DNA from 3 places in the Thauera sp. GDN1 genome. Region 1 is predicted to be linked to each of the others. Evidence: predicted binding sites of a transcription regulator. Region 1 holds the regulator's gene; each other region holds the start of a gene.
The links. Region 1 encodes FNR, which switches genes on or off when oxygen is low (the NO sensors DNR and NnrR bind a similar motif). Its sites were predicted from a motif close to TTGANCTAGNTCAA; they were not measured.
Positions count from the first base shown of each region.

Region 2: a site for FNR is predicted at 3,799-3,812, ahead of napF (ferredoxin-type protein NapF). Genes of this name have one in related genera too.
Region 3: a site for FNR is predicted at 3,211-3,224, ahead of CKCBHOJB_RS07875 (hemerythrin domain-containing protein). Genes of this name have one in related genera too.

Region 1 is NZ_CP097870.1:3,090,711-3,100,713, forward strand. Features, by position in the region: gene CKCBHOJB_RS14180 (2-hydroxy-3-oxopropionate reductase) at 1-865, shown strand, start outside; gene CKCBHOJB_RS14185 (DUF3830 family protein) at 998-1,420, shown strand; gene CKCBHOJB_RS14190 (heme-binding protein) at 1,452-1,886, shown strand; gene pyk (pyruvate kinase) at 1,883-3,301, shown strand; gene ppa (inorganic diphosphatase) at 3,425-3,952, opposite strand; gene CKCBHOJB_RS14205 (cation transporter) at 4,036-4,245, opposite strand; gene CKCBHOJB_RS14210 (sulfite exporter TauE/SafE family protein) at 4,290-5,000, opposite strand; gene hemN (oxygen-independent coproporphyrinogen III oxidase) at 5,113-6,504, opposite strand; gene fnr (fumarate/nitrate reduction transcriptional regulator Fnr) at 6,644-7,384, shown strand; gene CKCBHOJB_RS14225 (SirB2 family protein) at 7,404-7,784, opposite strand; gene CKCBHOJB_RS14230 (Crp/Fnr family transcriptional regulator) at 7,878-8,561, shown strand; gene CKCBHOJB_RS14235 (MBL fold metallo-hydrolase) at 8,598-10,003, opposite strand, start outside.
Region 2 is NZ_CP097870.1:3,803,940-3,813,942, forward strand. Features, by position in the region: gene napG (ferredoxin-type protein NapG) at 1-339, opposite strand, end outside; gene napA (nitrate reductase catalytic subunit NapA) at 409-2,952, opposite strand; gene CKCBHOJB_RS17655 (chaperone NapD) at 2,954-3,208, opposite strand; gene napF (ferredoxin-type protein NapF) at 3,205-3,687, opposite strand; gene narL (two-component system response regulator NarL) at 3,882-4,526, opposite strand; gene CKCBHOJB_RS17670 (HAMP domain-containing protein) at 4,523-6,442, opposite strand; gene CKCBHOJB_RS17675 (Crp/Fnr family transcriptional regulator) at 6,696-7,394, shown strand; gene CKCBHOJB_RS17680 (exonuclease domain-containing protein) at 7,435-8,871, opposite strand; gene CKCBHOJB_RS17685 (DUF3460 family protein) at 8,981-9,169, opposite strand; gene CKCBHOJB_RS17690 (bifunctional (p)ppGpp synthetase/guanosine-3',5'-bis(diphosphate) 3'-pyrophosphohydrolase) at 9,245-10,003, opposite strand, start outside.
Region 3 is NZ_CP097870.1:1,713,234-1,723,236, forward strand. Features, by position in the region: gene CKCBHOJB_RS07840 (LysR substrate-binding domain-containing protein) at 1-316, shown strand, start outside; gene CKCBHOJB_RS07845 (hypothetical protein) at 333-539, opposite strand; tRNA gene CKCBHOJB_RS07850 (tRNA-His) at 846-921, opposite strand; tRNA gene CKCBHOJB_RS07855 (tRNA-Arg) at 965-1,041, opposite strand; tRNA gene CKCBHOJB_RS07860 (tRNA-Pro) at 1,069-1,145, opposite strand; gene CKCBHOJB_RS07865 (hypothetical protein) at 1,215-2,486, opposite strand; gene CKCBHOJB_RS07870 (DUF2249 domain-containing protein) at 2,483-2,701, opposite strand; gene CKCBHOJB_RS07875 (hemerythrin domain-containing protein) at 2,698-3,153, opposite strand; partial or broken gene CKCBHOJB_RS07880 (MFS transporter) at 3,334-3,846, shown strand; gene CKCBHOJB_RS07885 (hypothetical protein) at 3,941-4,561, shown strand; gene CKCBHOJB_RS07890 (NAD(P)/FAD-dependent oxidoreductase) at 4,601-5,854, opposite strand; gene CKCBHOJB_RS07895 (DUF748 domain-containing protein) at 5,993-9,760, shown strand; gene CKCBHOJB_RS07900 (hypothetical protein) at 9,813-10,003, opposite strand, start outside; gene CKCBHOJB_RS07905 (DUF3617 family protein) at 10,001-10,003, opposite strand, start outside.

The DNA of each region.
Region 1 (10,003 bases):
CGGCCTCGGCATCATGGGCACGCCCATGGCGGGCAACCTCATCAAGGGCGGCCACACGGTCTTCACCCACACCCGCGGCGACACCCCCGCCGCGCTGATCGAAGCCGGCGCCCGGCCGTGCGCCAACGGCGCCGAGGTCGCGCGCCAGGCCGACATCATCATCACCATGGTGCCGGACACGCCGCACGTCGAGGACGCGCTGTTCAACCCCGAGGGCGTCGCCGCCGGCCTGTCGAAGGGCAAGATCGTGGTCGACATGAGCTCGATCTCGCCGGTCGCCACCAAGGAGTTCGCCAGGCGCATCAATGCGCTCGGCTGCGAATATCTCGACGCCCCGGTGTCGGGTGGCGAAGTCGGCGCCAAGGCGGCAAGCCTGACCATCATGGTCGGCGGCAACGAGGCGAGCTTCGACAAGGTCAAGCCGATCTTCGAGCTGATGGGCAAGAACATCACGCTCGTCGGCGGCAACGGCGACGGCCAGATCACCAAGGTCGCCAACCAGATCATCGTCGCGCTCAACATCGAGGCCGTCGGCGAGGCCCTGCTGCTGGCCGCGAAGGCCGGCGCCGACCCGGCCAAGGTTCGCCAGGCGCTGATGGGCGGCTTCGCCAATTCGCGCATCCTGGAAGTTCACGGCGAGCGCATGGTCAAGCGCACCTTCGATCCGGGCTTCCGCATCGAGCTGCACCAGAAGGATCTCAACCTGGCGCTGACCACCGCCCGCCAGCTCGGCGTGTCGCTGCCCAACACCGCCACCGCCCAGGAGCTGTTCAACGCCTGCGCCGCGCACGGCGGCGCGAAGTGGGACCACTCGGGCATGGTGCGCGCGCTGGAGAAGATGGCCAACTTCGAGATCGGCCAGTAAGGCCGGAGCAGAGGGCCGCGAGGCCCGCCGCCACCCCAGCCGCAACAGAGCAGAAAGCGCCGGCATCGACCGGCGTGCCCCCGGGCGGCGCGTGCTCCCCAACGCGCCGCCCACCCATCAAAGGAAACCCCGATGCGCCACCTCGCCATCGACGTCGGTTCGTTCCGCTTCGTCGCCCGCATGGAGGAAGCCGCCGCGCCCAAGACCTGCGCCGCCTTCCTCGAACTGCTGCCGTTTTCCAACCAGGTGATCCACTCGCGCTGGAGCGGCGAGGCGGTATGGGTGCCGCTGGGCGAGTTCGACACCGGCCTCGGCTTCGAGAACCACACCAGCCACCCCTCGCGCGGCGACATCCTGCTCTATCCGGGCGGCTTCTCGGAGACCGAGATCCTGTTCGCCTACGGCAGCAGCTGCTTCGCCAGCAAGATGGGCCAGCTCGCCGGCAACCACTTCCTGACCGTGGTCGAAGGCGCCGAGCAGCTCAACGAGATGGGGCGGACCGTGCTGTGGAAGGGCGCGCAGTGGATCCGCTTCACCGACCTCGGCAAGCGCTGAGTCCCGACCGAACGATCATCACGAGGACGACATGAAACCCACCCACGCACTGACGCTCGACGACGTCAAGCTCGCCGCCGCAGCCGCAGAAGCCGAGGCGCTCGCCTGCGGCTGGGCGGTCAGCATCGCCGTCTGCGATGCCGGCGGCCACGCGCTGTGGCTGCAGCGCATGGACGGCGCGCCGCTGATGAGCGCCGCCGTCGCCCCCGAGAAGGCGCGCACCTGCGTGCTCAGCGGCAAGCCGAGCAAGGCCTTCGAGGACATGGTCAACAACGGCCGCTTCGCCGCGCTGGCGATGCCGGTGGTGCCGCTCGAGGGCGGCGAGCCGATCGTGGTCGCCGGCAACGTGGTCGGCGCGGTCGGCGTCTCCGGCGTCAAGGCCGGCGAGGACGCACGGGTGGCGCGCGCCGCCGTCTCCGCCCTGCTCGCCCACATCGCCGCAACGAATCAGGAGATCGCAGCATGAAACGCGAACGCAGTGCCCGCATCCTCGCCACCCTCGGGCCGGCGAGCTCCACCCGCGAACGCATCCTCGCCCTGGCCGAGGCCGGCGCCGACGTGTTCCGCCTCAACTTCAGCCACGGCAGCCACGAGGACCACGCCGAACGCTACCGCCTGATCCGCGAGCTCGAGCGGGAAATCGGCCGTCCGATCGGCGTGCTGATGGACCTTCAGGGTCCCAAGCTGCGCGTCGGCCGCTTCACCGAGGGCAAGGTGGTGCTCGCCCCCGGCGCGCGCTTCCGCCTCGACCTCGACCCTGCCGTGGGCGACGTTACCCGCGCCAACCTGCCTCACCCGGAGATCTTCGCCGCGCTCGAGGCCGGCACCGAGCTGCTGCTCGACGACGGCAAGCTGCGCCTGCGCGTGGATGCCTTCGGCCCCGATTTCGCCGACACCACGGTGCTGGTCGGCGGGCCGCTGTCCGACCGCAAGGGCGTGAATGTCCCCGGCGTGGTGCTGCCGATCTCGCCGCTGACCGCCAAGGACCGCGCCGATCTCGACTTCGGCCTCTCGCTCGGGGTGGACTGGGTGGCGCTGTCCTTCGTGCAGCGTCCGGAGGACATCCGCGAGGCGCGCGAGCTCATCGGCGACCGTGCCTGGATCATGGCCAAGCTCGAGAAGCCGGCGGCGATCGACGCCCTGGAGCCGATCGTGGCGCTCGCCGACGGCGTCATGGTGGCACGCGGCGACCTGGGCGTGGAGCTGCCGCCGCAGCAGGTGCCGGTGCTGCAGCGCCGCATCGTGCGTGCGGCCCGCGCCGCCGGCAAGCCGGTGGTGGTGGCGACGCAGATGCTGGAGTCGATGATCACCTCGCCGGTGCCGACCCGTGCCGAGGCCTCGGACGTCGCCACCGCGATCTACGACGGCGCCGACGCGGTGATGCTGTCGGCCGAATCGGCCTCGGGCCAGTACCCTGTAGAGGCGGTGACCATCATGCACAGCATCATCTGCGAGGTGGAACGCGACCCCGCCTGGCGCAGCGCACTGGAGGCCAGCCACACCGCAGCCGAGGCCAACACGCCGGATGCGATCTGCTGCGCACTGCGCCGCGTCGCCGCACTCCTCGAACCGGCCGCGACCGTGGCCTACACCAGCTCCGGCTTCAGCGCCCTGCGCGCCAGCCGCGAGCGCCCCGCAGTGCCGATCCTCGCGCTGACGCCGCACGCGGCCACCGCGCGCCGCCTGGCCCTGGCCTGGGGCGTGCATCCGGTGCCCTTCGAGGAGGTGCATGACGTCGCCGAGATGGTCGAGCACGCCAGTCGCGCCGCGCTCAGCCACGGCTTCGCGCGTGCGGGCGAGGTGGTGGTGGTGATCGCCGGCCTGCCCTTCGGTACCAGCGGCAGCACCAACCTGCTGCACGTCGCGCGCATCCCGGGCTGAGGCCGGCTCGGCAGGCACCAGCCCTGACCCCCGCGCAGCGCCGGCACGCCCGCAAGCGTATGCCGTACACGGCAAAAGGCCCGCATCGAGCGGGCCTTCTGCATGCAGCGGAGAGCTAGGCAATCACTTCTTGGCGGCAGCCAGGCCGTTCACGATTTCCTGCTTGGCTTCCTCGACCGTGCCCCAGCCCAGGACCTTGACCCACTTGCCGGGCTCGAGGTCCTTGTAGTGCTCGAAGAAATGCACCGTCTGCTTCATCAGCAGCTCGGGCAGGTCGTCGGTGGTCTGCACCTTGTCGTACAGCGGGGTCAGCTTGGACACCGGCACGGCCACGACCTTTGCATCCACGCCACCGTCGTCTTCCATCTTCAGCACGCCCACCGGACGGCAGCGGATGACAACGCCCGGCTGCAGCGGGAAGGGGGTTACGACCAGCACGTCGACCGGGTCGCCATCGCCGGCGATGGTGTGCGGCACGTAGCCGTAGTTGAGCGGGTAACGCATCGAAGTGCCCATGAAGCGGTCGACGAAGACGGCGCCGCTGTCCTTGTCCACTTCGAACTTGATCGGATCGCCCTGAGCGGAGATCTCGATGATGACGTTGATGTCGTTCGGCACGTCCTTGCCGGCGCTGACCATATCGAAGCCCATGAATCCCTCCCGTGGAAAAATTGTGCGCGGATTATAGGGGGAAACCACAATGTCTTGCACGGCGTCCTGCGTGCATCCGGCACTCAGGCCGGCGAGTCGAAGCCGGCGTCCTCGACCGCGGTGCGCAGTGCGTCGACCGACACCTGCGCCGGGTCGAAGCGCACCGTGGCGCTGCCCTGCTCGAGCGACACCTGCGCGTCCTCGACGCCCGCGAGCCCCTTGAGCACGCCGGTCACGTTCCTGACGCAGCCGCCGCAGCTCATGCCTTCGACCTTGATCGTCACTTCTTCCATGCTTCACTCCTCAATGTTCGACGCCGCGCCAGCGGATGCGGCGCTCAGGTCACGCACACCACGCCGCCCCACAGGTCGCCGCCGAGCGTGGGCGCATGATAGAGCCCGAACAGCCCGAAGCCGAGCACGAGCAGGCCAGAGGCGAGGCGCACCTTGCGGTGACGGGTGAAATCGCGGAAACGCTTGAACAGCATGCCCGCCAGCAGCAGGTTGGGCAGCGTGCCCAGGCCGAAGGCCAGCATCAGCCCGGCGCCGCGGGCGCCAGAGCCGGTGACCAGCGCGGTGGCGAGGATCGAATAGGTCAGACCGCAGGGGATGAAGCCCCACAGCATGCCCAGCGGCAACGCCTGCTTCACGGAGCGCGCCGGCAGGAAGCGACGGGTCGCGGGCTGGATCCTGCGCCACAGCACGTGGCCGACGCGCTCGATGGGCGCCAGCAGACGGGTGAAACCGGTCAGATACAGACCGAGCGCGACGAGCATCAGGTTGGCCAGCACGTACAGCGTCATCTGCACCGGGAGCATGCCGTCGTACAGCAGGCCGACCGAGCCGATGAAGCCGACCGCCGCGCCGAGCGCGGTGTAGGTGCCGATGCGGCCGAGGTTGTAGGCCAGATGCAGCGGCCATTGCGGCTTGCCGCCCGGCGTCTGCACCTGCATGGTGAGCGCGCCGACGATGCCGCCGCACATCGACACGCAGTGCGTGCCGCCGAGCAGGCCGATCAGGAAGACGGCGAAGTAACCGGTTTCGGGCATGGGGAGACGGGCCAAGGCCGCCGGGAACGCGAGGCCGCCATTTTACGCCGCAGCGCGCGGCGGGTGCGGCGAATCGCCGCGCCCCCAGCCATCCGGTCGCCGGCCCTGCGCCTCAGATCACCCGCGAGTAGCGCGCGCGCTCGCGGTCGGCGCGCAGGTAGCGGTCGAACACCATGGCGATGCCGCGCACCAGCAGGCGACCGCCCGGCTGCACGCTGATCCAGTCGCCGTCGATCTTCACCAGGCCGGCCTTCTCCATCTCGGCGAGGTCGGCGAGTTCGTCGGCGAAATACTCGCGGAAGTTGATCAGGTGCGCGATCTCGATCGACTGCATCGAGAGCTCGAAATGGCACATCAGGGCCTGGATGATCGCGCGCCGCAGCAGGTCGTCGGCAGTGAGCTCGATGCCGCGCAGCACCGGCAGTTCGTCGCGGTCGAGCGCGTCGTAGTACTCGTCCAGGGTCTTGACGTTCTGCGCATACACCGGGCCGATCTTGCCGATCGCCGACACGCCGAAGGCGAGCAGGTCGCACTCGGCCTGGGTGGAGTAGCCCTGGAAGTTGCGATGCAGCCGGCCCTGGCGCTGGGCGATGGTGAGCTCGTCGTCGGGCTTGGCGAAGTGGTCCATGCCGATATAGACGTAGCCGGCCTCGGTGAGGCGGCGGATGCCGAGCTGCAGAAGCTGCAGCTTGGTGTCGGCGGTGGGCATGTCGCCGCTGTTGATGCGGCGCTGCGGCTTGAACAGCCCGGGCAGGTGCGCGTAGCTGTAGAGCGAGATGCGGTCGGGCGAGATCTCCAGCACCTGCTCGAGCGTGCGGTTGAAGCTGATCACGTTCTGTTTGGGCAGGCCGTAGATCAGGTCCATGCTCACCGACTTGAAGCCGGTGGCGCGCGCGGCGTCGATCACGAGCTTGGTCTCGTCGAAGCTCTGGATGCGGTTGACCGCGGCCTGCACGTCCTCGGCGAAGTCCTGCACGCCGACGCTCATGCGGTTGAAGCCGAGATCGGCGAGCAGCTTGACGGTGTCGAAATCGACCTTGCGCGGATCGACCTCGATCGAATACTCGCCGTTGGGCACCAGCGTGAAGTGCTCGCGCACCGCGGCCATCAGCTCGCGCATCTCGTCGTGCGACAGGAAGGTCGGGGTGCCGCCACCGAGGTGGAGCTGGGTCACCTGCCGGCTGCCCTCGAGGCAGGCGGCCTGCATCGCGATCTCTTTCGCCAGGTATTTCAGATACTTGGCCGAGCGCCCGTGATCCTTGGTGATGATCTTGTTGCAGGCGCAGTAATAGCAGATCGTGTTACAAAACGGGATGTGGAAGTATAATGAGAGCGGTTTGCTCACGCCGCCCACGGCCCTTTTGGCGAGCCAGGACTTGAGCGCCTCGGCGTTGAAGGCCTCGACGAAGCGATCTGCCGTCGGGTAGGAGGTGTACCGCGGTCCGTTGATGTCGAATCTACGGATCAGTTGCGGATCGAAGATGAGTTCGTTCTGACTTTTCATGATCTTGCTGCTGCAGGGTGTGCCGAACAATGGCAGACCAGCGCAATTTTTTGGTTGACGTGGGTCAACGAGCTTGATCTGAAGATCCACTCGTGCCCGAATCGGTGTCTTTTGTCGGGGAAGCAGGATTATCGTGCAGATGAGGGCGACCGTGCCAATTACCGTGAATGGGCTCAAGACCGCCTGTTCGCAGTGCAACCTCGTCGAGCTGTGCCTGCCCTTCGGCATGTCGGACAGCGAGCTGAGCCGCCTCGATGAACTGGTGGGCGCGCGCCGCAAGGTCAAGCGCCAGCAGAACCTCTACCGCGCCGGCGACAGCTTCGAGGCGATCTACGCCATCCGTGCCGGCTCCTTCAAGACCGACGTGCTGCTCGAGGATGGGCGCGAGCAGGTCACCGGCTTCCAGATGACCGGCGAGATCCTCGGGCTGGACGGCATCAGCACCGAGACGCACAGCTGCAACGCGGTGGCGCTGGAAGACAGCGAGGTGTGCGTGATCGCCTACGACAAGCTCGAGCAGCTCTCGCACCAGATCGAGGGCCTGCAGCTGCAGTTCCACAAGGTGATGAGCCGCGAGATCGTGCGCGACCACGGCGTGATGATGCTGCTCGGCTCGATGCGCGCCGAGGAGCGCCTGGCTGCCTTCCTGCTGAACATGTCGCAGCGTTTCAACGCCCGCGGGTTCTCGTCGCAGGAGTTCAACCTGCGCATGACCCGGGAGGAGATCGGCTCCTACCTCGGGCTCAAGCTCGAGACCGTGTCGCGCGCCTTCTCGCGCTTCCAGGAAGACGGGCTGATCTCGGTGCAGCAGAAGCACGTCCTGCTGCTCGACCCGGCCGGACTCAAGCGCCTCATCCAGCACCAGCAGGGCGTGCGCTGACCGCCGCCCGCCGCCGGATTCAGGCGAGGAATCCGGCCAGATTCTTGGTGAGGGCGACCGACACGATCCAGCCATAGACCATCAGCGCGGTGACGAAGGCGGTGACGCGGATGCCCACCGTCGGCCCGCGCTTGAGCGCGACGGTGCCGAGCAGGATGTAGGCGAGCAGGCCGGCAACCTTGGCCGTCACCCAGTCGGCGGCGAACGGGTACTGCTGGATCATCACCGCGAGGGTGATGGCCGACAGCAGCAGCAGGCTGTCGACGACGTGCGGCAGCACCCGGGTCAGCCGGTGGCGCAGCAGCGGACTGCCGGTGATCATCCACAGCCCGCGTAGCAGGAAACCGGTCGCACTGAGGACGACACAGGTGACATGCAGATGTTTGATCGCGAAATACATCCCTTCTCCTTCCGATAGCCGGCCACAGAGCCGGAAACAGCCGGCAACGCACCGGCTGGACTAGAATTGCGACGCCTTACGGAGAGTCTTTCGATGCCCCCTCATTCCCAGCTCGACATCCCGTCCCTGCTGCACCGGATCCCGCTGTTCAGCGAACTGTCGGACGCGGACATCCAGCTCGTCGCACGCTACACGCGTGACCGCCACGTCGCCCGCGGCGAGGTGCTGTTCCAGCGCGGCGACCAGCCGCACGGCTTTTACTTCGTCGTCTCGGGCCAGGTCAAGCTCGCATTCTCGTCGGCGCAGGGAACCGAGAAGGTGGTGGAGATCATCGGCCCGATGCAGAGCTTCGGCGAGGCGGTGATGTTCATGAACCACCCCTACCCGGTTTTCGCCGAGGCCCTGACCGACACCGTGCTCGTGCATGTCGGCCAGCAGGTGGTGACCGACCTGATCGACCAGGACTCCACCTTCGCCCACAAGCTGCTGGCAGGCATGGCGATCCGCCTGCACGGTCTGATCCAGGACGTCGAGACCTATTCGCTGCGCTCGAGCATGCAGCGCGTGATCGGCTACCTGCTGCAGGTCGCCGACAGCGACACGCCCAGCGAGATCGCCCTGCCCACCAGCAAGCAGGTGATCGCGTCCCGGCTCAACCTGACGCCGGAAACCCTGTCGCGCATCTTCCACGACCTCAGCGAGGCCGGCCTGATCAGCGTCCATGGCAAGCGCATCACGCTGCACGATCCGCAGCGCCTGTCGCGCTACAACGCCTGAGACCACACCCGGCCTGCGATCCGCGACGCCGGTCCCTCAGTTCAGCACGCAGGGCACACCCGGCACGGCGACCTCGACCTGACGCCAGCCGAGCTCGCGCTCGGCGAGGTCGGCGAGCGCCGATGCCGCGGACGGCTCGCCATGCACGACGAAGGTGCGTCGCGGCGGATTCCTGAACCCACGCAGCCAGTTCAGCAAGGCGGGCTGGTCGGCATGCGCCGACAGGCCGCCGATGGTGTGGATGCGCGCCCGCACCGGAATGCGCTCGCGGAACAGGGTGACCTGGCGCGCCCCATCGACCAGCCGCCGCCCCAGCGTCCCGGCAGCCTGGAAGCCGGCGATCACGATCGCGCACTCGCGCCGCCCCAGGTTGTAGCGCAGGTGATGCTTGATCCGCCCGGCATCGCACATCCCGCTCGCCGAGATGATCACCAGGCCACCGCGCACCGCGTTGAGCGCCATCGACTCCTCGACGTCCTGCACGAAGCGCAGGTTGAAGCTGTCCGGGTGCTTGCGCGTCCACGCATAAAGCTCGCGCGTCTCCTCGTCCCACAGGTCGTCATGGCGCACGGTGAGCTCGGTGACCGCGGAGGCCATCGGCGAATCGACCACGACGTCGAGTCGATCGACACGGCCTGCGCGCACCAGATCCGCCAGCACGAACAGCAGTTCCTGCGTGCGCCCGACCGCGAATGCGGGAATGATCACGTTGCCGCCATCGACCTTCAACGTGCGCCGCAGCACTTCGGCCAGCTCGTCGCAGGTCTCGGCGAAGGAGCGGTGGGCGCGGTCGCCGTAGGTCGACTCGACGCACAGGTAATCCGCTGCCGGGATATGCACCGGGTCCTGCAGCACCGGGCGCATCGGCTGGCCGAGATCGCCCGAGGCGACCAGGCGGCGGGTGTGGCCGCGCTCCTCGACGTCGATCTCGATGATCGCCGAACCGAGGATATGGCCGGCATTGCGGAAGCGGCAGCGCACGCCGGGGCCGACCTCGACCATCTCGTCGAAGGCGAGCGGGCGCAGGCGTCCGAGGCTGTGGCGCGCCTGTTCGACGGTGTAGAGCGGCACGAGCTGCCCGCCGCGCCCGGCCTTGCGCGAACGCGTGCTGCGCAGGGCCCATTCCGCTTCCTTTTCCTGGATGTGCGCGGAGTCCATCAGCATCACGGCGAGCAGATCGACGGTGGCGGCGGTGGCGAAGATCGGTCCCTTGTAGCCCAGCGCCACCAGCCGCGGAACGAGGCCGGTATGGTCGAGATGGGCATGCGTCAGTAGCACGAAGTCGATCTCGCGCAGGTTGAAGCTCAGCGCCTCGCTGTTCTTGCGATCCGCCTCGCGCCCCCCCTGGAACAGTCCGCAGTCGATCAGGAAACTGCCGCGCTCGTGGTCGACCCGCATGCATGAGCCGGTGACCTCGCCGGCGGCCCCCAGAAAAGTCAGCC
Region 2 (10,003 bases), 710 kb from region 1:
GTCCTCGCACATCTCGCAGGGGATGTCGCGGGCCTCGAAATACGGCGTACCGGTGGCCACCCCGTCGCCGAGCTCGGCCAGCTTCAGGGTCTTGTACGGGCAGTCGCGCACGCACAGGCCGCAGCGCACGCAGGCCGCGAGGAAGTCGTCTTCGGGGAGCGCGCCGGGGGGGCGGATCGCGGTCGCCGGCAGCGCCGACGCCTGCTTCGCGTACATGCCGGCACCGAGCGCGAGCAGGCCCGCGCCGCCGGCGACACCCGCCGCATCCTTGAGGAAGCGGCGGCGCGGCGACGGGGCGCTGGCTGCAGCACGTCCGGTTGCTTGCACCTTGTCGTTCATGATCACCGCAAGCCCGCACCCGCTACCGTCCCCCCGGTCGGCGGGGCGCGGAACTCGCGCCTCCTGTCCTTAAGCCTTCAGCACCTTGACCGCACACTTCTTGTAGTCGGTCTCTTTCGAGATCGGGCAGGTGGCGTCGAGCGTGAGCTTGTTCACCAGCCGGCCTTCATCGAAGAAGGGCACGAAGATCAGCCCGACCGGCGGCTTGTTGCGACCGCGGGTCTCGAGACGGGCAACGATCTCGCCGCGCCGCGACACCACCTTCACCGCCATGCCGCGCTGCAGGCCACGCTTCTGCGCGTCGTCCGGGTGCATGAAGATCTGCGCCTCGGGGACCGAACGGTGCAGCTCGGGCACGCGGCGGGTCATCGAGCCGGTGTGCCAGTGCTCCAGCACGCGGCCGGTGCACAGCCACATGTCGAACTCGGCGTCCGGCATCTCGGGCGGATCCTGGTAGGGCAGCGCGAACACCACCGCCTTGTTGTCCTTGTGGCCGTAGAACTTCACGCCCTCGCCCGCCTTCACGTACGGGTCATAGCCCTCGCGGAAGCGCCACAGCGTTTCCTTGTTGTCGACCACCGGCCAGCGCAGGCCGCGCGCCTTGTGATAGACGTCGAAGTCCGCAAGGTCGTGACCGTGGCCGCGACCGAAGGCGGCGTACTCCTCGAACAGGCCCTTCTGCAGGTAGAAGCCGAGCTCCTTCGACTCGTCGTTCATGTAGCCGGGGATCGCATGGGCGTTGGCCTTGTCGACGTCCGCCAGCGGGAACTTGTTGACCTGGCCGTTGGCGTAGAGCACGTCGTACAGGGTCTTGCCGCGGTACTCCGGCTTCTTCGCGAGCAGCTCCTCGGGCCACACTTCCTCGACCTTGAAGCGCTTGGCGAACTGGATGTACTGCCACAGGTCGGACCTGGCCTCGCCCGGCGCCGACACCTGCTGGCGCCAGAACTGGGTGCGGCGCTCGGCGTTGCCGAAGGCGCCCTCCTTCTCGGCCCACATCGCGCACGGCAGGATCAGGTCGGCCGACAGCGCGGACACGGTCGGATAGACGTCGGACACCACCACGAAGGCTTCCGGATTGCGCCAGCCCGGGTAGATCTCGTCATTGACGTTCGGACCCGCCTGCATGTTGTTGGTGGTGGACGTCCAGTAGCACTTGATCTTGCCGTCCTTCAACGCGCGGCTCTGCGCCACCGCGTGGTAGCCGATCTTCGCCGGAATGGTGCCCTCGGGCAGCTTCCAGATCTCCTCGGTCAGCGCCCGGTGCATCGGGTTGGTGACGACCATGTCGGCCGGCAGGCGGTGGGCGAAGGTGCCGACCTCGCGTGCGGTGCCGCAGGCCGAGGGCTGGCCGGTGAGCGAGAACGGGCTGTTGCCGGGTTCGCTGATCTTGCCCACCAGCAGGTGGACGTTGTAGATCATGTTGTTCACCCAGGTGCCGCGGGTGTGCTGGTTGAAGCCCATGGTCCAGAACGACACCACCTTGCGGCTCGGGTCGGCATAGACCTCGGCCAGCTTCTTCAGGCGGTCCTCCGGCACGCCCGACAGCTTGGACACCTTCTCGACCGTGTACTCGGACACGAACTTGGCGAATTCGTCGAAGCTGATGTCCTTGGCCGCGCCGGTGTCGCCCTTCGGCTTGCCGTCGGCGCCGGGATAGCCGTTGCTGGTCGCGCTGGCCTCGAGGGTGTGGTTCGGGCGCAGGCCGAAGCCGATGTCGGTCTCGCCCATCTTGAACTTGACGTTGCGATTGACGAACTCGGTGTTGACGCGCTTGGTCTGGATGATGTGGTTGCAGATGTAGTTCAGGATCGCCAGATCGGTCTGCGGCACGAAGATCATCGGGTTGTCGGCGAGCTCGTACGAGCGGTGCTCGAAGGTCGACAGCACGTGGACCTGGCAGCCCTCCTTGGACAGGCGACGGTCGGTGATGCGGCTCCACAGGATGGGGTGCATCTCGGCCATGTTCGAGCCCCACAACACGAAGGTGTCGGTGTTCTCGATGTCGTCGTAGCAGCCCATCGGCTCGTCGATGCCGAAGGTGCGCATGAAGCCGGCCACGGCCGAGGCCATGCAGTGGCGCGCGTTGGGGTCGATGTTGTTGGTGCGGAAGCCGGCCTTGTACAGCTTGGAGGCGGCATAGCCTTCCCACACCGTCCACTGGCCGGAGCCGAACATGGCGATGGAATCGGGGCCGTGCTCCTTGATGGCCTTCTTCCACTTCTGCTCCATGATGTCGAAGGCCTGGTCCCAGGAGATCGGCGTGAATTCGCCGTTCTTGTCGTACTGGCCGTTCTTCATGCGCAGCAGCGGCTTGGTCAGACGGTCCTCGCCGTACATGATCTTGGACAGGAAGTAGCCCTTGATGCAGTTCAGGCCGCGGTTGACCGGCGAATCGGGGTCGCCCTGGGTGGCGACGATGCGGCCGTTCTGCACGCCGACCAGCACCGAGCAGCCGGTACCGCAGAAGCGGCAGGCGGCCTTGTCCCAGCGCACCTTGGTGCTGGGCGTCGCTTCCTGCGCCTGGGTCACGACCGGGATGCCGATGCCTGCCGTGGCAGCCGCAGCGGCAATCGCGTTGTTCTTGATGAATTCGCGTCGATTCATGCTCATTTCAGACCTCCGTCAATTCCAGACCAGCATCGGTGTATTCGTAGGCGACCGTCAGTCCCTGGACCTTCGGGGCGAGATTCACCGCCAGGATCGAGTCGGTGACCGACCAGCCCGCACCATCCTCGATGGTGATGACGATGCTGCCCTTCTCAGTCGACGACCCGTGCAGCTCGACCCCGGGAATCTTCTTCAGGGCCTCGATCACCTCGGGGAAATCGGCGGGGAACGCCCGCACGACCAGACTCGCAATATTCATGCTTCCCTCTCCGTGGGAATGTTGTTGTCCGAGCGCATGGCGATCGCCCGTGTCGGACAGGGACCGATGCACGCGCCGCAGCCGGTGCAGCCGCTCGCATCCAGCACCGGCTGGGCAACGCCGCCCAGTTGCAGACGAAAACGGATTGCGGCTTCGGGACAGGATTCGCCGCAGACGCGGCATTCGACGCCGCGCACGGCCAGGCAGGCCTCGCCGATGGTCGCCACGATGGCCCACGGCGCCGCATCGGCATCGCGCCGCAACAGCGCCTGCGGCTCGCAGCTGCTCACGCAGTCGGCGCAGAAGGTGCACTCGCCGCGGCTGAAATCCACGCCGGGGAAGCCGCCGTCCATGCGGACCAGGATGCGGGTGGGACAGGCCTCGATGCAGCGGTCGCAGCGGGTGCAGCGGTCGATGAACAGCGCCTCCTCCAGCGCCCAGGGCGGACGCCGGGCAGGCGCGAGTGTCGGCCGTCCCATGCGCAGGAAACCCCTGCGGGAAGGCACAACAAGAGAGGACGACTCGGCAACCACGACGATTTCCTGAAGGAATGGCACTCGGGATTAGAGCCCACTCCAGCGTCCGGGTTATTGACTCTGATCAACTTGCGAACAACTCGCAAATCGACAGAATCGGTACCGATCGAGCACAGCCGGCGCGGCGCCGGCGTCCTTCAGCCGCGCATGCGCTCCACCGCCCACACCGCCGCCTCGACCCGCGAGCGCAGGTCGAGCTTGCGCAGGATGTGCTTCACGTGCACCTTCACCGTGCCCTCGGCGATGTCGAGTTCGCGCCCGATCTGCTTGTTCGACAGGCCCTCGGCGATCTTCTCCAGGATGCGCGTCTCCTGCTCGGTGAGGCCGGCCGCCCCCACCGACTGCGGCCGCGACTCGCTGCGCAGCGCGGCGGCGAGCAGGTTGTTGAGCTGCTCGGGGATCACCGTGCGCCCGGCGGCGACGGCCTGCAGCGCCTCGAGCATGGCCTCGGGCTCCATGTCCTTGAGCAGGTAGCCGTCGACACCGCCGCGCAGCGCCGACACCACGTCCTCGCCCGAGTCCGACACGGTGACCATGACCACCCGCATGTCGAGACGCGCGGCGCGCAAGCCGCGCAGCACCTCGAGGCCGCTCATGTCGCGCATGTTGAGGTCGAGCAGGATCAGGTCCGGACGCAGCTCGCGGGCGAGCATCAGCCCCTCCGCCCCGCCAGCCGCCTCGCCGACGAGCTGGAAGCCCGGGATCATCTGCAGCAGCTGCACCATCCCGCGGCGGAACAGCGGATGGTCATCGACGATGAGCACGCGTTGCGTTTCGGTCATGCGCTGGCTTCTCCCTGTGCGCTGCGGGCGTCCGTCGCCGACGCCGCACCCCCGGTGGCGGCCCGGAAGCGGACGCAGACCCGGGTTCCGCCGCGGTCCATGGGGGCGATCTCGATCTCCCCGCCCATGCTGTGCGCACGCTCGCGCATGATGGTCAGGCCGTGGTGGTTGTGCGCATCGGCCGGCGGACCGCCGATGCCGTCACCGTCGTCCTCGACGCTGAGGCAGACCGATCCGTCCGCCGCCCCGTGCAGTGCCACCCGCGCCGTGCGCGCCCCGGCGTGGCGCACCATGTTCGACAGCGCCTCGCGCACGATCTGCAGCACGTGCACCTCCTGGTTGGGGCTGAGCTGGCAGTGCCCCAGGTCGACGTCGAGCGCGATGTCGACGCCACCGCGGGTGCCGTACTCGCGCACCGCGTCCTGGATCAGCGTGGCGAGGTCGGCGGACAGCCCGAGGCGGAAGGACACCAGCAGCTCGCGCAACTGGCGGTAGGCGGCGTTGATGCCCTCGCGCAGGTCGGCGATGATGGGCGCGGCCTGGGCGTTGCAGGCCGGATCGGCCACCACCGGCTGCAGCAGGCTGACCTGGATCTTCATGTACGACAGCGCCTGCGCCAGCGAATCGTGCAGTTCGCGCGCGATCGCCGAGCGCTCCTCCTGCAGCGCCAGCAGGCGCTCCTGTTCGCTGCGCCGCGCCGCGCCGAGCGCCATGCCCATGTGGCGCGACAAGGCCTCGATGAGCTGGCGCTGCCAGTCCGCCAGGCGTACGCCGTCGGCCAGCGCCAGGCGCAGCATCCCGTAGTGGTGTTCGCGGTCGCGCAGCGGAAAGCGCAGCAGGCCCGGATTGTGCAGCGCCAGGCCGTCGCCGCCGGACGCGGCGCGGCAGGCGCCGCAGGCCTCGTCGCCGCGCGCCAGGCGGTCCGGACAGGGGCCGATCGACGACGCGATCACCGTCGCCGGCCCGCCCTGGGGCGGCTCGATGCACACGAAGCTGCCCTCCAGCCCGGCTACGCGGTCGATGTCGCGCAGCGTGGCCTCGTAGGCCTCGGCCGCGGTCGGGGTCTGATACAGGCGCGCGATAGCGTGGTACAGCAGCTCGAGCGAGCGGTTGCTGCGCTGCAGCTCCGCGGTCTTGTCGGCGACACGCTGCTCGAGCGTGCGGTAGTGCTCCTCGAGCTTGTCGGTCATCAGGTTGAACGCTCGCCCGACCCGGCCCAGCTCGTCCTCGCCGCTGTAGCTCACGCGCACGCCGAAATCGCCGTCGGCGATGCGCCGCGCCGCATCGAGCAGGCCGCGCAACGGCCGCAGCAGCGCGCGATGAAGCATGAACAGCGCGATCAGGACCACCAGGATGGTCACACCGATGGCGACGCCGAGGATGAAGCGCAGGTCCTGGATGCGGGTCTCGGTGTCGTGCTCGAGCACGGCCACCAGGGTGTTGAGCTGCTCGACGAAGGCATCCACCTCGGTCAGCAGCAGCTCCACCTGCTCCGCCGGCGGCGGTGGCGAGCGGCTGCCGAGCGCCTCGATGCGCGGCTTCAGGCTCATGTGCCAGGAGGCGTGCACGCCGCGGTAGGTGGCGGCGAACAGGTCGCCGGGCGCGCGCTCGATGAAGCGCAGCAGCGCCGGATGCTCGAGCTGGCGCTCGAAGTCGACCACCGCATCCGCGACCCGCGCGGTCTGGAAGCGACCGTTGAGGGAGTCGACGGCGATCAGGTTGGCCACCCGGTGGGTGTAGCGGCGCAGGCTGCCGGCGATGTTGATCGCGCTCGCACTGCCGCGCGTGCTCTCGACGACCACCACCGAAGCGCTCATGCCCGCCAGGCTGATCAGCGTGAGCGCGAGCATCGCCACCGATACCAAGAGCATGATCGAGCGCCGGACCAGCAGGCGCGGAATCGCGAATTGCATCATCGGCCTCCTTGCGGGCCTTCACCCCGCCGGCAACGTGGACGTATCCCTTCCACGCCGTTTCCTCCATCGAGACACCGCAATGCTTTCATTTTCTCTTCATTATCAATGTCTTGAAAAAGTTCCCAACTACCTCTTTCGAGGTATGCGCACCTACTCCGCCGCGCCCTCCGCCAGGGCGGTGCAGCATGCACGCAGCACTCGAGCGGCTAGTCTACAGCCCGATCGCCATAGTTGGCGTCAGCAGGAGAGTCGCATGAGCAGCCACAAGCCCCCCGCCGTCGATACCCAGGACTTTCTGGCCCGCTTCGCGCCGTTCAACATGCTCGACGACAGGGAGCGCGCCCGCATCCAGGCCGGCGCCCGCCCGATCCACGCCGCGCGCGGGGAACTGCTGCTGCAGCAGGACGACTGTCCGCGCGGGGTCTATCTGGTGCTGTCCGGGCGGGTGAAATGCTTCGTGCTGTCGCCCTCGGGCGGCGAGAAGATCGTGAATCTGGGCGAACCGGGCGGCTTCTTCGGCGAGGACGCGGCCCTGCTCAACCGTCCCCACATCGTCAATGCGCAGGCGATGTGCGCCAGCGAGCTGCTGCTGGTGCCGACCGTCATCCTGCGCGAGACCATGGTGAGCTCGCCGGCGTTTTCGGTGTCGATGGCGATGCGCCTGGCGATGGCCAACTACGACCTGCTGGCGACGATGCAGATGCAGCTGCAGATGAGCGGCACGCAGCGCGTGGCACATTACCTCACCCGCCTGGCCCCGGACGATGCCGAGCGCTGCGAGATCCGCCTCGACATCGACAAGCAGACCATCGCCGCCCAGCTCAACCTCACCCCCGAGACCCTGTCGCGCATCCTGTCGCAGCTCACCCGCGAGGGCATGATCCAGCCCCGCGGCCGGCGCGGCATCGTGCTCAGCAAGCTGTCCGAGCTGCGCAGCTGCGCAGCGCACTGAACAACGGCGCACGCGCGCATCCATCTGCGCGCGGCAGGTTTCAGGCCTCGCCCCCAGCCAGGGGCAGGATGTGCTGCAGGTGCGCCGGAACGGCGAGCCAGCGGCTGAAGATGCGCCAGATGTCGGCGTCGAAGGCACGCACCGCGGTCGTCGCCAGCTCCCGCGCCACACCCGCGTCGGCCACACTCCCCAGGTAGCACCAGCGGTCGAAGACGTGGACGCGGGTGAAAGGACTCGCCGGATGATGCTCGGCGACGCCCACCGCGCCCGGCCACGGCCAGGGCTTCGTCCCCACGCCGGCAAGCGCCGCGGCCAGACGCGCATCGTGCTCGGCCGCCGACTCGCGGCCGGCGCACACGCCGGCGCAGCGCCGGGCGGCATGGGCCGAGCACGCCCCGCTGCCGCCCTCCAGGCCGAGGCGGCGCGGACACAGGCGATACAGCATGGCCAGCTCGCGCAGCAGGTTGTCGGCCTCGCGGCGGTTGCGGAACACGCCGTACAGGCCCGCCCAGCCGGCCGGATCGGTGCCCGCGATCGGCACCGCCTCGTGCATCGGCGCCCGCCGCCGGTTGGCCAGCAGGCGCAGCGCGAAGGCGCCGTCGGCGGGCTCCTGCGGGCGGTTGAAGGGCGGGCGCAGGTCGCGCAGCAGCACGAGTTCCTGCAGCGAGGTGTCGAGCTCGCCCGCGGTCTCGATCCACTCCACGCGCTTGACCTTCGCCACCAGCTCGGCATCGCGCCCCTTGCGCACGTTGGGCGCGAAATGTTCGCGCACCCGCGCGCGCAGGCTCTGCGCACGGCCGACGAACAGCGGCTGCTCGCGCCGCCCGTCGACAGGCGGCTCCTCGGCGGCGTGGAAGAGATAGAGGCCGGGCACGTCGGGCACCGCCTCGAGCATGCCCTCGGGCAGGCCGGGCGGCAGCGCCGGCGCCTTCATCGCGCGCTCGGCGGCGCGCGCCAGGACCTCGGGGGCGAACGCCGCCTCCACCTGGCGCACGAACTGCCAGAGGACGTCGACGTCGCCCATCGCACGATGGCGTGCCTCGCAGACCAGGCCGTGGCGCTCGATCAGCGCATCGAGGCCGTGACGGTGATGCTCGGGGAACAACGCACGCGACAGCTTGACGGTGCACAGCACCGGCGCATCGAACTCGCGGCCGATGCGGGTGAAGGCGTTCTTGATGAACCCGAAGTCGAAGCGCGCGCTGTGGGCGACGAACACGCAGCCTTCGAGCAGCGCGGCGACGGTGTCGGCGAGCGCCTCGAAGGCCGGCGCGTCGGCGACCATGGCGTCGGAGATGCCGGTGACCTGCTCGATCAGCGGCGGAATGGGCTGGCCGGGCGCGACCAGGCTCTCCCAGCGCGCGACCACCTCGCCGTCCTCGATGCGCAGGATGGCGATCTCGGTGATGCGGTCGCGCACCGGATGCGCCCCGGTGCTCTCGACATCGATGATGGCCAGTCGGCGCGGCAGGCTCATGCCGGCCCGCCGCGCAGGATGGGGACCGCGCTCACGAATGGCCGCCGGCGCACGCGGCGCACTGGCGTGCGGGCAGGCGCTGCCGGCTCAGCGCGAAATGCGCGCAGGCTCAGCGGTTCGCGTCGTAGTAATAGGGCTTGACCGGCACGCGCGCGGTGGCGAGACGCTCCTGCTCGTCGACGCGCTGCGGCTTGTCCCACCACAGGGCGCGGCCCTTCTTCTGCTCGTCGCGCTGCTCCGGATGCTTCTCCATCCACTCGCGCATGAACTTCGTGTGATCGGATTCGTACATCGCCATGTCGGGCCCCTGTTGATGTGATTGCGGCGCGCATTGCGCTGCGGTCGGCCCGCATTCTACCAGCGCCGGCGCCGCTCAGCCCACGCGTCCGTCGGCCTTCACCCGGCCGATGCGGACGACTTCCTGCACCCGGCGCACCGCGCGCATGACCCGCGCCAGATGCATGCGGTCATGCACCTGCAGGGTGAAGCTGAGCGCGGTGTAGTCGCCCTGCTCGCTTTCCATACTGACGCTCTGGATGTTGCAGTCTTCCTCGGCGATCGCGCTCGCCACCCGCGCCAGCACCCCGCGCAAGTTGCGGCTGAGCACGCGGATGCCGACGTCGAACATGCGCTCGTCGACCACGTGCTCCCATTCCACGTCCACCCAGCGCCCACGGTCGCCGCGCAGCTTGGCCACGTTGGGACAGTCGTGGGTATGCACCTCCAGCCCCTGGCCCTTGCGCAGCGTGCCGATGATCGGGTCGCCGGGGATCGGGTGGCAGCAACGCGCGAGCTGCACCGCCACGCCTTCCGAGCCGCGGATGGTGATCGCGCCCGCGGGCTTGGGCTTGACCACGTCGGGGCGGCCGGACTCCAGGTCCTGGGCCTCGGCCACGCGGCGGGCGACGATCACCGGCAGGCGCTTGCCCAGCCCGATGTCGGCGAACACGTCCTTCTTGTTGCGCACCCCGCGGTCGCGCAGGAAGCGGTCCCAGGCGAAGGTGGAGATCTGCCCCAGGGTGAGCCCGTGCGGGCGCAGGGCCTGGTTGAGCAGGCGCTCGCCGAGCGCGACCGATTCGTCCTGCTGCGCGTTCTTGAGGAAATGGCGGATCTGCGAGCGCGCCTTGCCGGT
Region 3 (10,003 bases), 1.4 Mb from region 1:
CCCTGCGCTGCACGCCCTGGTGGCGGGATGCTGCCGCGAGCACGGCTTCGAGCCCTGCATCCGGCTGGAAACGCACCTGCAGCAGACGATCGTCAACCTGGTGGCGGAAGGCCTGGGGGTCTCGCTGGTGCCGCAGTCGATGAGCCGGATGCGCCTGCCGGGCGCGGTGTTCCGCCCGATCTCCACGCCGCGCATCGTCGAGCAGGGCGTCATCTGGGCCGCGAGCAACGCCAATCCCTGTCTCGCGCGATTCCTGGACTGCGCGCGCGCGTTCGCGGCGCGAGGCTTCGGCCAACCCGCCCGAGCCGAACCGTGAGCGCGGAGGCAGGCGCTCAGTCTTCCGCGTCTTCCTCTTCGTCATCGTCCCCGACGACCGCATCCACGCCGGCGGCGGCGACATCGACGGTGGTCTCGACCACGGTGGCCGTCACGCTGACCGCGGTCGCGGCGACCGTCACCGCGGCGCCGGCCACGGCGACCACCGCGCAGCCGTGCAGGCCGAGTACCGTGAGGAGGACGAGCAAGAGGGGGCGGGACATGAGGGCAGGGGCAAAAGGGCTGAAGCGACTTGTAGCACAGGATGCCTGCCCGCGCACCCGGTGGCGGCGCGGCGGCTCGCGACCGCGGGGGTGTGCCGCTTGTCCCCAGCGGCTGGGGAAAGAGCTGTGGGTCAGGGTGTGGATAAGTGGCGCAAGGCCGGAACTGCGAAGCCCTGTGGCCGGTTGCTCAAGGATGAGGCAGGTGCCGTGCCGGCGGCCTTCGCGGCGCAGTCAGCAGGTGGCGATCCAGGGCGATTGCACAAACAAAAAGGGCTGTGGATAAATATCCACAGCCCTTGCTGTTTTTGGGGCGACATACCGGTTTCGAACCGGTGACCTTTGGAGCCACAATCCAACGCTCTACCAACTGAGCTAATGCCGCCACTACAGGACCCCGGCAAAACCGAAGCCCTCGAAACCTGTCCTGGCCTGCCCGGCAGGGATCGAACCTGCAACCCCCGGCTTAGAAGGCCGGTGCTCTATCCAATTGAGCTACGGGCAGATTCCCGCGGGCAATCGGGGTGTGAGCTGGTCGGGGTGGAGGGATTCGAACCCCCGACATCTTGCTCCCAAAGCAAGCGCGCTACCGGACTGCGCTACACCCCGAGAGCCGCGAACTATACAGGGTCCTTTTTGTCGCGTCAAACGTATTTCGCGCGTTTGTTCATGCGCCTTTCAGGCGTTGGCCGCCTGATGCCATGCACGTACCGCGCGCAGCAGGTTGGCGAGCAGCCAGCCGAATTCCACCGCGACCAGCAGGCCGGCGAGCGGGGTGATGGCCGGCAGCAGGACGGCCAGGATCAGCGCGCCGAGGGCGGCGGCGTGCAGCCGCAACTGCTTGCGGATCGGGCCGTCCGGGAGCAGCTTCTTCATGTTCGGGGCACGGACCCGGGCCTGGGTCAGGTTGAGCCAGGTCAGGAAGGGCACGATCTTGTACAGCATCGCGCTGATGGCGCCGGCAAATGTGCCGTGCAGCACCAGCACGCCGGCCAGGATCGGCCATTGCGACGCGTCGTGGACCAGCGACACGAGCAGCGCGACGAGGCTGCCGAGGAGGGCGATCATCGACAGGCGGAAGGCGCGGAAGGGCGCGTCCGGGGTGCTGCGCCGCGAATTGCGCTGCAGCTTGACGGTCTGCAGCGCGAAGCCGCCGGCGAGCGCGAGCAGCAGCGCGGAGAGCCCGAGCTTGAGCCAGCCGATGTCGGCGATGAGGCTCGCCGACCACAGCACCAGCACGACCAGCGTCGCCGGAGCCCAGGAGCGGGTGAAACCGGCCGGGTAGGCCGGGGTGATCTGGAACATCGGCACCACCACCCAGCTGGTCGCCGCGAGCAGGAGCCCCCCCCAGCCCATCCAGGCCCAGATGGCGTGCAGGTCGACCAGGGTCGGCAGTGCGATCGGCAGCGCCAGGCCCTGGCCGAGTGCGACAGCGAGCACGACGCCGAGCACGGTGGTGAGCGCGAGCGCGCCGAGGGCGAGGCGCAGGTCGCGGGGTGTCCGGCTGGCGCCCTGTGCGGGGGCCGCGCGCGCCAGCCCCAGCAGGCTGGCGGCGAGGAAGAGGCCCAGGCCGGCGGCGAGCAGGACCGCGCCGGCGATGATCGCGAACGGCGTGCCGCTGCCCAGCCCGAAGGCCAGGCCCGCGGCGCCGAGGCCGAGCAGCACGTGGGTCACCCCGGCGATGCGCAGCGGGGCAGGGAAGGCGGCGCCGGCCACCACCGGCAGGATCTGCAGCAGGGCGCCGAGCATCACGTGCAGCATGAAGCCGGCGGCGAACAGGTGGACGACCGCGAGTGCGCCCGGCGTCCACCGGGAGGCGAGCAGGTCGCCGTCGAACAGCAGCACCAGACCGGCGACCAGGCCGAACAGCGGCGCGGTCAGGAAGAAACGCAGCGGTGCGGAGAGCGGAGGCGTGTCCTCGTATGCCAGGCCCGGATTCGCACTGCTCATGGTCTGCCGATGAGGATCGCGACCGTGCCGTCGTCGCGGAAGCTGGCTTCGTGACGGTAGCCGTCGCGATCGAGCATGCGCAGCAGCGGGTGCGGCATGCGGTCGATCAGCAAGGTGAACTCCTCGCCGGCCTGCAGGTCGGCGAGCGCCTCCATGGCGCGCTCGAAGGGTTCCGGCGGCTCGAGGCCGCGTGCATCGACGGTCCTGGTATTCATGCTGCGTGCTCCGGAGCGAGGCGGGTGGCGAGCGTATTCACCAGGGCGTCGCGTTCGCCGCCAAGGCGCATGTCGCACATCGGATAGAGGATGTTCTCTTCCTTCATGTTGTGCTGCTGCATCATGATCAGCAGGGTCTCGGCCTCGCCCGCGAACTCGTCGAGGTCGCGGTTGGCCAGCGCCGCGCGCAGCTGCATCAGCGATGCGCGCATCTCGACGTGTTCGCCGCGCATGACCTGGGTCGGCCCCTGGGTCATGCCGGTCACTGCCTCGAAGCGCGGGAAGAGGTCCTCTTCCTCGGCCCGGAAATGGGCCTCAAGGCCGTTGGCGAAGGCCTCGAACGCAAGCGCCGCGCCCTCCCAGTCCTTCTTGTTCGCCAGGGTTTCGGCACGTGCGAAATCGTGGTCGCAACTGCGGTGGTCGTGCGTCATCAGTTCGGCGATAGAGGCCATGCTTCGCTCCGGGGGGAATTCGTCGGACGCATTCTCCGCGCGCCCGACCGGACGGCATTGATACGAGTCAAGTCGACAATCTGCGCGATCGGACGGATGACGTACGGCAGGCGGTGCGCGCTCGCCGCGGCGGCGCCCGGCAGGCACAATGCGCATTTGTTCGCCATGGGATACGCGCGGATGCATTCGAGCGAAGCGCCCGGCCGGTGGGGACGGATCTTCCTTCCTTTCGCGCTCGGCTATTACCTTTCCTACCTGCTGCGCACGGTCAATGCGGTGATCTCGCCCGCGCTGACGGCCGAGCTCGACCTTTCCGCTGCGCACCTGGGCCTGCTCACCAGCACCTACTTCCTCGCCTTCGGCCTGGCGCAGATACCGGTGGGAATGGCGCTCGACCGCTTCGGGCCGCGGCGGGTCGAGGCGCTGCTGCTGCTGCTGACCGCGATCGGCGCGGTGATGTTCGCGCTCGGCGACGGGCTGCAGGCGCTCGGGTTCGGGCGCGCGCTGATCGGCCTCGGCGTGTCGGCCTGCCTGATGGCGGCCTTGAAGGGCTTCGCGCTGTGGTACCCGCGCGAGCGCCAGAGTTCGATGACCGGCTTCATCATGGCCGCCGGTGCGCTCGGCGCGCTGACCGCGAGCACGCCGCTGGAGGCGGCGCTGCCCGTCCTCGGCTGGCGCGGCGCATTCTGGCTCATCGCCGGGGTGGCGCTGCTCGCCTGCATTCACCATCTTCCGCAGTCTGCCCGATACGCCGGTCGACCCGCCGCGCGGCACCCTGCGCGAGGCCTTGCGCGTCGTCGGCGGCATCTATGCTTCACCCGTCTTCCTGCGTTACGCCGCGTCGTCGGCCACCTTCGTCGGCGGCTTCATGGCGCTGCAGAGCCTGTGGGCGGTGCCCTGGCTGATGAACGTGAACGGGTTCGACCTTCCGCAGGCCGCGGGCATGCTGGTGGTGCTGAACCTGGGCACGCTGGTCGGGCAGCTTTCGATCGGGATGCTCGGCGTGCGCCTGGCGCGGCGCGGAGTGGAGCCGGTGTCCCTGCTGCGCGGCGGATACGTCTGCCTGATCCTGATCCAGCTCGCGATCCTGTTCGCGCTCGGCCCGGTGATGGTCGTCTGGTTCCTCTTCGGCCTGTTCTCCGCAGTCAATTCGCAGAGCTACCTGGCGGCCTCGCGCGCCTTTTCGCCGGCGCTGTTCGGGCGGGTCAGCACGGCACTGAACCTGATGGCCTTCGCCGGTGCATTCGCGGTGCAGTGGGGGCTCGGCCACGCGCTCGATGCCCTGTGCGCCCACGGCCACGACATGGTCGGCGCGCTGCAGTACGCCTTCGGCGGCCTGATCCTGCTCCAGGTGGCCGGTCTGCTGCCGCTGCTGTGGCGGCGCCGCGACCCCGACGCGCCGGCCTGAGGGCTGCGCGGGCGAGATACGCGAGGGCGGTTGCCGCGCTCAGGCCGCCAGGCCGCAGGCGACGCCCGACGACCACGCCCACTGGAAGTTGTAGCCGCCCAGATGCCCGGTGACGTCCATGACCTCGCCGACGAAATGCAGGCCGGGCACGCCGCGCGCTTCCATGGTCTTAGACGACAGCGCCCGCGTATCGACTCCGCCGAGAGTGACCTCGGCCTTCGCATAGCCCTGGGTGCCGGACGGGGTCAGCGCCCAGTCGGCCAGGCTGGCGGCGATGGCGCGCAGTTCGGCGTGGCGGAACTGGTTCACCGGCTTCGTCCACCCGTGGAGTTCGCACCAGGCATGGGCGAAGCGGCGCGGCAGGCGCTCGGCGAGCAGGTTGGGTAGCAAGGCCTTGTCGTGCGCATGTTCGAGCAGCCAGGATTCGGCATCGATGCCGGGCAGCAGGTCGAGGTGCACCGGCTCCCAGTCCTTTTCCTCTTCCTTGTCGCGGTAGGCCTGCGCCTGCCAGTAGCTCGACACCTGCAGGATCGCCGGTCCGGAGAGGCCGCGGTGGGTGACCAGCGCCGCCTCGCGGAACACCGGCCCGCGGCAGTGCGCTTCCACTTCCAGCGAGATGCCGGCGAGCGGAGCGAGGCGCGCCAGCGTCTCCGGCGGCAGCGTGAGCGGGACCAGCGCCGGCCGCGGCGCGACGACCGGGATGCCGAACTGCTCGGCGATGCGGTAGCCGAAGGGTGTGGCGCCGATCTTCGGGATCGCCAGGCCGCCGCTGGCGATCACCAGGCTCGATGCGGCGAAGTGCCCGCGGTCGGTCTCGATGGCGAAGCGCTCGCCCTCACCGTCGCCGGGGCGATGGCGGACCTGATGCACGGTCGCCGGCATCGCCCACTGCACGCCGCCGTCCTCGCATTCGGCGCGCAGCATGTCGATGATCCGTTGCGCGGAATCGTCGCAGAACAGCTGCCCCCAATCCCTTTCGTGGAAATCGATGCCGTGGCGCTGCACGAGCTCGATAAAATCGCGCGCCGTGTACCGCGACAGCGCCGAGCGCACGAAATGGGGATTGAGGCCGAGGTAGTTCTCGGGTCCGACGCGCCGGTTGGTGAAGTTGCAGCGCCCGCCGCCCGAGATGCGGATCTTCTCGGCCAGGCGGGTGGCGTGGTCCACCAGCAGCACGCTGCGTCCGCGCTGGCCGGCGGTGGCGGCGCACATCATCCCGGCGGCGCCGGCGCCGATGATGACGACATCGAAACGACGGCCGCCCGTCGGCGCGGCAGGCGCGAAGGCGTGCATCACGTGCTTACCTGTACGGGGAAAGCGGCGCAGAATACGCCCTATGCCGCAACGCGGCAATCCACGAGCCCGTGCGCATGCGGATGCGCCCGTGCTCGGACGGGATAATAAGAATGAATCTTCTCCTTGGAGTTTCCTATGTCTGATACCACGACCGACTCGACCACAGTGCCGCCGCGGCGCAAGGGGGTCCGTCGGGCACTGTGGACCGCGGGAACGCTGCTGGCGCTGTCGGCAGTGGGCTACCTCGCGACGCCGCCTGTGGCGCGGCACTATGCACAGAAGTATCTCGGCGAGATCCTCGGTCGCGAAGTCAGCATCGAGCGCGTTCTCATCAACCCGTTCCGGCTGACCGCCGAGGTCGGCGGCCTGCGGGTCATGGCGGCGGACGGCAGCGGCGAGGCGCTGTCCTTCGACGCGCTGCGTGCCAACCTCGAGATCGAGTCGGTCGTGCGCAAGGGCATCGTGCTCCACGAGCTCGCGCTGGAAGCGCCGCGCGTCAAGCTGGCGCTCGAGGAGGGCGGCCGGCACAACTGGAGCGACGTGGTCGAGCGCATCAAGGCGCTCGGTGGCGACGCACCGGCCGAGGAATCGGCCCCGCTGCAGTTCTCGGTGGGGAACATCCGCATCAGCGGCGGCCAAATCGAGGTCGAGGACAAGCCGCGCGGCCTGCGCCACGAGCTCAGCGAGATCGGCCTCGGTGTGCCCTTCGTCTCCAACCTGCCGGTCAAGGTCGATGTCTTCGTGCAGCCCTCGCTGAGCGCGAAGCTCAATGGCGACCCGCTGCTGCTCAATGCCCGCACCAAGCCCTTCGCCGAGACGCACGAGACCATTCTCGACGTCGCCCTCAAGCAGTTCGACCTCGCGCCCTGGGTGGCCTACCTGCCGATCGAGCCGCGCTTCAAGCTGCCCTCGGCGCTGCTGACCACCAATCTCGAGCTGTCCTTCAGCCAGCCGGCCGATGCGCCGCCGGTGGTCGCGCTGCGCGGCCCGCTGCAGATCGACCAGCTCGAGCTGCAGGATCGGGCGGGTGCGCCGGTCGCGAAGGTCGCCGAGCTCGAACTCGAGTTCGCCGACGTGCAGCCGCTGATCGGGCGCTGGCATTTCACCCGCCTGCGCCTGGCGAAGCCGGAAGTGGACCTGGTGATGCTGAAGGACGGCGGTCTGAACCTCATGGACCTGCTGCTGCCGCCGGACAAGGCCGCCGCCGCGAAGGCGCCCGCGAAGCCGGCACCGGCCGCGGCCGCGCCGAAGACCGGGGGCGCAGCGACAGAACCCGAAGCGCCGGCGGCCGGCACGGAGGCTGCAGCCGCTGCGGCGCCCGCGTCCAGCTCCGCTCAGCCCGACTTCCTGCTGGCGCTGGCGCGCATCCGCGACGGCGTGATCCGCCTCGAGGATCGCACCCTCGCCGAACCCTTCCGCGCCCGCATCGAGGCGATCAACCTCGACATGCGCGACCTCGCCAACGTCGGCGAGCTCCCGGCCGAGATCCGGCTCGACTACGTCAGCGACGCCGGCGAGAAGTTCGTCCATGAGGACGTGCTGCGCCTGTCGCCCTTCCAGTTCTCGGGCAACCTGCAGTTCGAGGCCATCAAGCTCGCGCGCTACGCGCCCTACCTGAGCCAGGCCCTGCCGGGCGGCGCGATCAGCGATGGCGCGCTGACCGGGGCGCTGCAGTACCGCGTCACGCTCGGCGACAAGGGTGAGCCGAAGATCGAGCTCAACGCCGAGGCCCTCGCGCTGCGCGATTTCGCGCTGATGCTCAAGGGCGCCAAGGCGCCGGCGATCAAGGTGCCGGCGCTCGACCTGCGCTCGGCGACGGTCGATATCGCCGGCCGCAACGTCCGCGTCGGCGGGCTGGATCTCAGGGGCGCCGAGGTTTCCGCGGTGCGCCTCAAGGATGGCAGCTTCGACCTGGTGAAGGCACTGGTGCCGTCCCCGACCCCCGCGGCCAAGGGCGCGCGCGGCGCCAAGGCGGCGAAGGAGGGCGGCGACTGGGTGATCGCAGTCGACAAGCTGGCGCTGAAGGCCGCGTCGGTGCGTCTGGAGGACCGCGGTGTCAGGCGTCCGGTGGTCACGACCGTGGACAACATCGACTTCGAGCTCGATGGCTTCTCCACCGCCAAGGGCGCCCCGCTGCAGTTCAAGCTCGATTCGCGCTTCAACAAGCGCGGGAAGATCGCGGCCACCGGGCCGCTGACGCTGGAGCCGCTGAAGGCCGACCTGCGCCTCGACCTGCGCAACGTCGACCTGCTGCCGCTGCAGCCCTATGTGCTCGAACAGACGAAGATCGCGATCTCGCGCGGCAACGTCACCACCCAGGGCCGGCTGAACCTGCAGACCGGGCGTCGCGGCCAGGTGCTCGCGCGCTTCAACGGCGACGTCGGCGTGGCCAACTTCGCCTCGGTCGACCGCCTCAACGCCACCGATTTCCTGCGCTGGCGCACCCTGCGCGTGGGCGGCATCGATGCTCGCCTGGAGCCGTTCGCGCTCGCCATCAAGCGCGTCGCGCTCGATGATTTCTATACGCGGCTGATCCTCGACGACCAGGGCCGGCTGAACCTGCGCGAGATCGGCGGCCTCAGCGGCGAGGAGCCGCCTGCGCCGCCGCCGAAGGCGGCCGCGCCGGTGGCGCTCGGCGGCGAAGCCAGCCCGATGGGCGAGCCGGCTCCTGCCGCGGAGGGCAAGCGCACGGTCGAGGTCGCGCCGCCGACCACGCCGCCGCCGCCGATCCGCATCGACCGTGTCGAGATCAAGCGCGGCAACGTCGCCTTCAGCGACCGCTTCATCCGTCCGAATTACGACGCCAACCTCACCGACCTGGCGGGTACGCTCACCGGCTTCTCGACCTCGCCGGACACGATCGCCAAGCTCGACCTTGTCGGCAAGGTGGACAAGGCGGCGCCGCTCAGCATCGTCGGCGAGTTCAACCCCTTCCGTCAGGACGCCCACCTCGACATCGTCGCCAAGGTCACCGACTTCGAGCTTACCGGCCTGTCGAGCTATTCCGGCAAGTACGTCGGCTATGGCATCGCCAAGGGCAAGCTGTCGGCCGAACTGAACTACAAGATCGAGGACCGCAAGCTCACCGCGACCAACCAGATCTTCCTCGACCAGCTCACCTTCGGCGACAAGGTCGATAGTCCGGACGCGGTGAACCTGCCGGTGCAACTCGCGGTGTCGCTGCTGAAGAACCGCCGCGGTGAGATCGACCTGCACCTGCCGGTCAGCGGCACGCTCGACGACCCCGAGTTCAGCATCTTCGGCCTGGTGCTGAAGATGTTCTTCAACCTCATCGGCAAGGCCATCACCTCGCCCTTCGCGCTGCTCGGCTCCGCGCTCGGCGGCAGCGGTGAGGAACTGTCGCAGCTCGAGCTCGCCGCGGGCAGCGCGCGACCGGGCGAGGCGCAGCAGGGGAAGCTGAAGACGCTCGCCGAGGCGCTGATCGACCGTCCGACGCTCAAGCTCGACATCACCGGCCGCGCCGATCCCGCGACCGACCTCGACGGCCTGCGCCAGGCCGCACTCGACAACGCGGTGCGCGCGCAGAAGCTGAAGGCGATGATCGCCCGCGGCGAGGACGCGCCCTCGCTCGAGGAGATCGAGGTCGGGGCCGAGGAGTATCCCGCGCTGCTCGAGAAGGCCTACAAGGCCGCCGACTTCAAGAAGCCGCGCAACCTGATCGGCCTCGCCAAGGACATCCCGGGGCCGGAGATGGAGGCGTTGATGCGCGCCAACGTCAAGGTCGGCGACGCCGAACTGCGCGCGCTCGCCCAGCAGCGCGCGCAGGCGGTGCGCGAGTGGCTGGCGGGCGAGGGCGGCGTGCCCGGCGAGCGCATCTTCGTGCTCGAGCCCAAGGTCGAAGCGCTCGGCGAAGGCGGACAGGTGCAGTTCTCGCTGCGCTGAGTGCTTCCGGCACGCACTGGATCGACGGGGGCTGCGGCCCCCGTCGCGCTTTCTACGATGAGCCGACCGAGCGCTTCGGCCGCGTGCGCGTGTTCATGGACGTCGCGCGATCGAGCCCGGGCTGCGCTTCGACGACGCGATCCGCAACGCGCTCGGCCAGTACGGGGTGCCGCTGGTGCTGCTCGACGGCACGTCGATGCCGCAGGAAGCCGAGCTTCCCGAGGCGGTGCGTGAGCAGGCTCA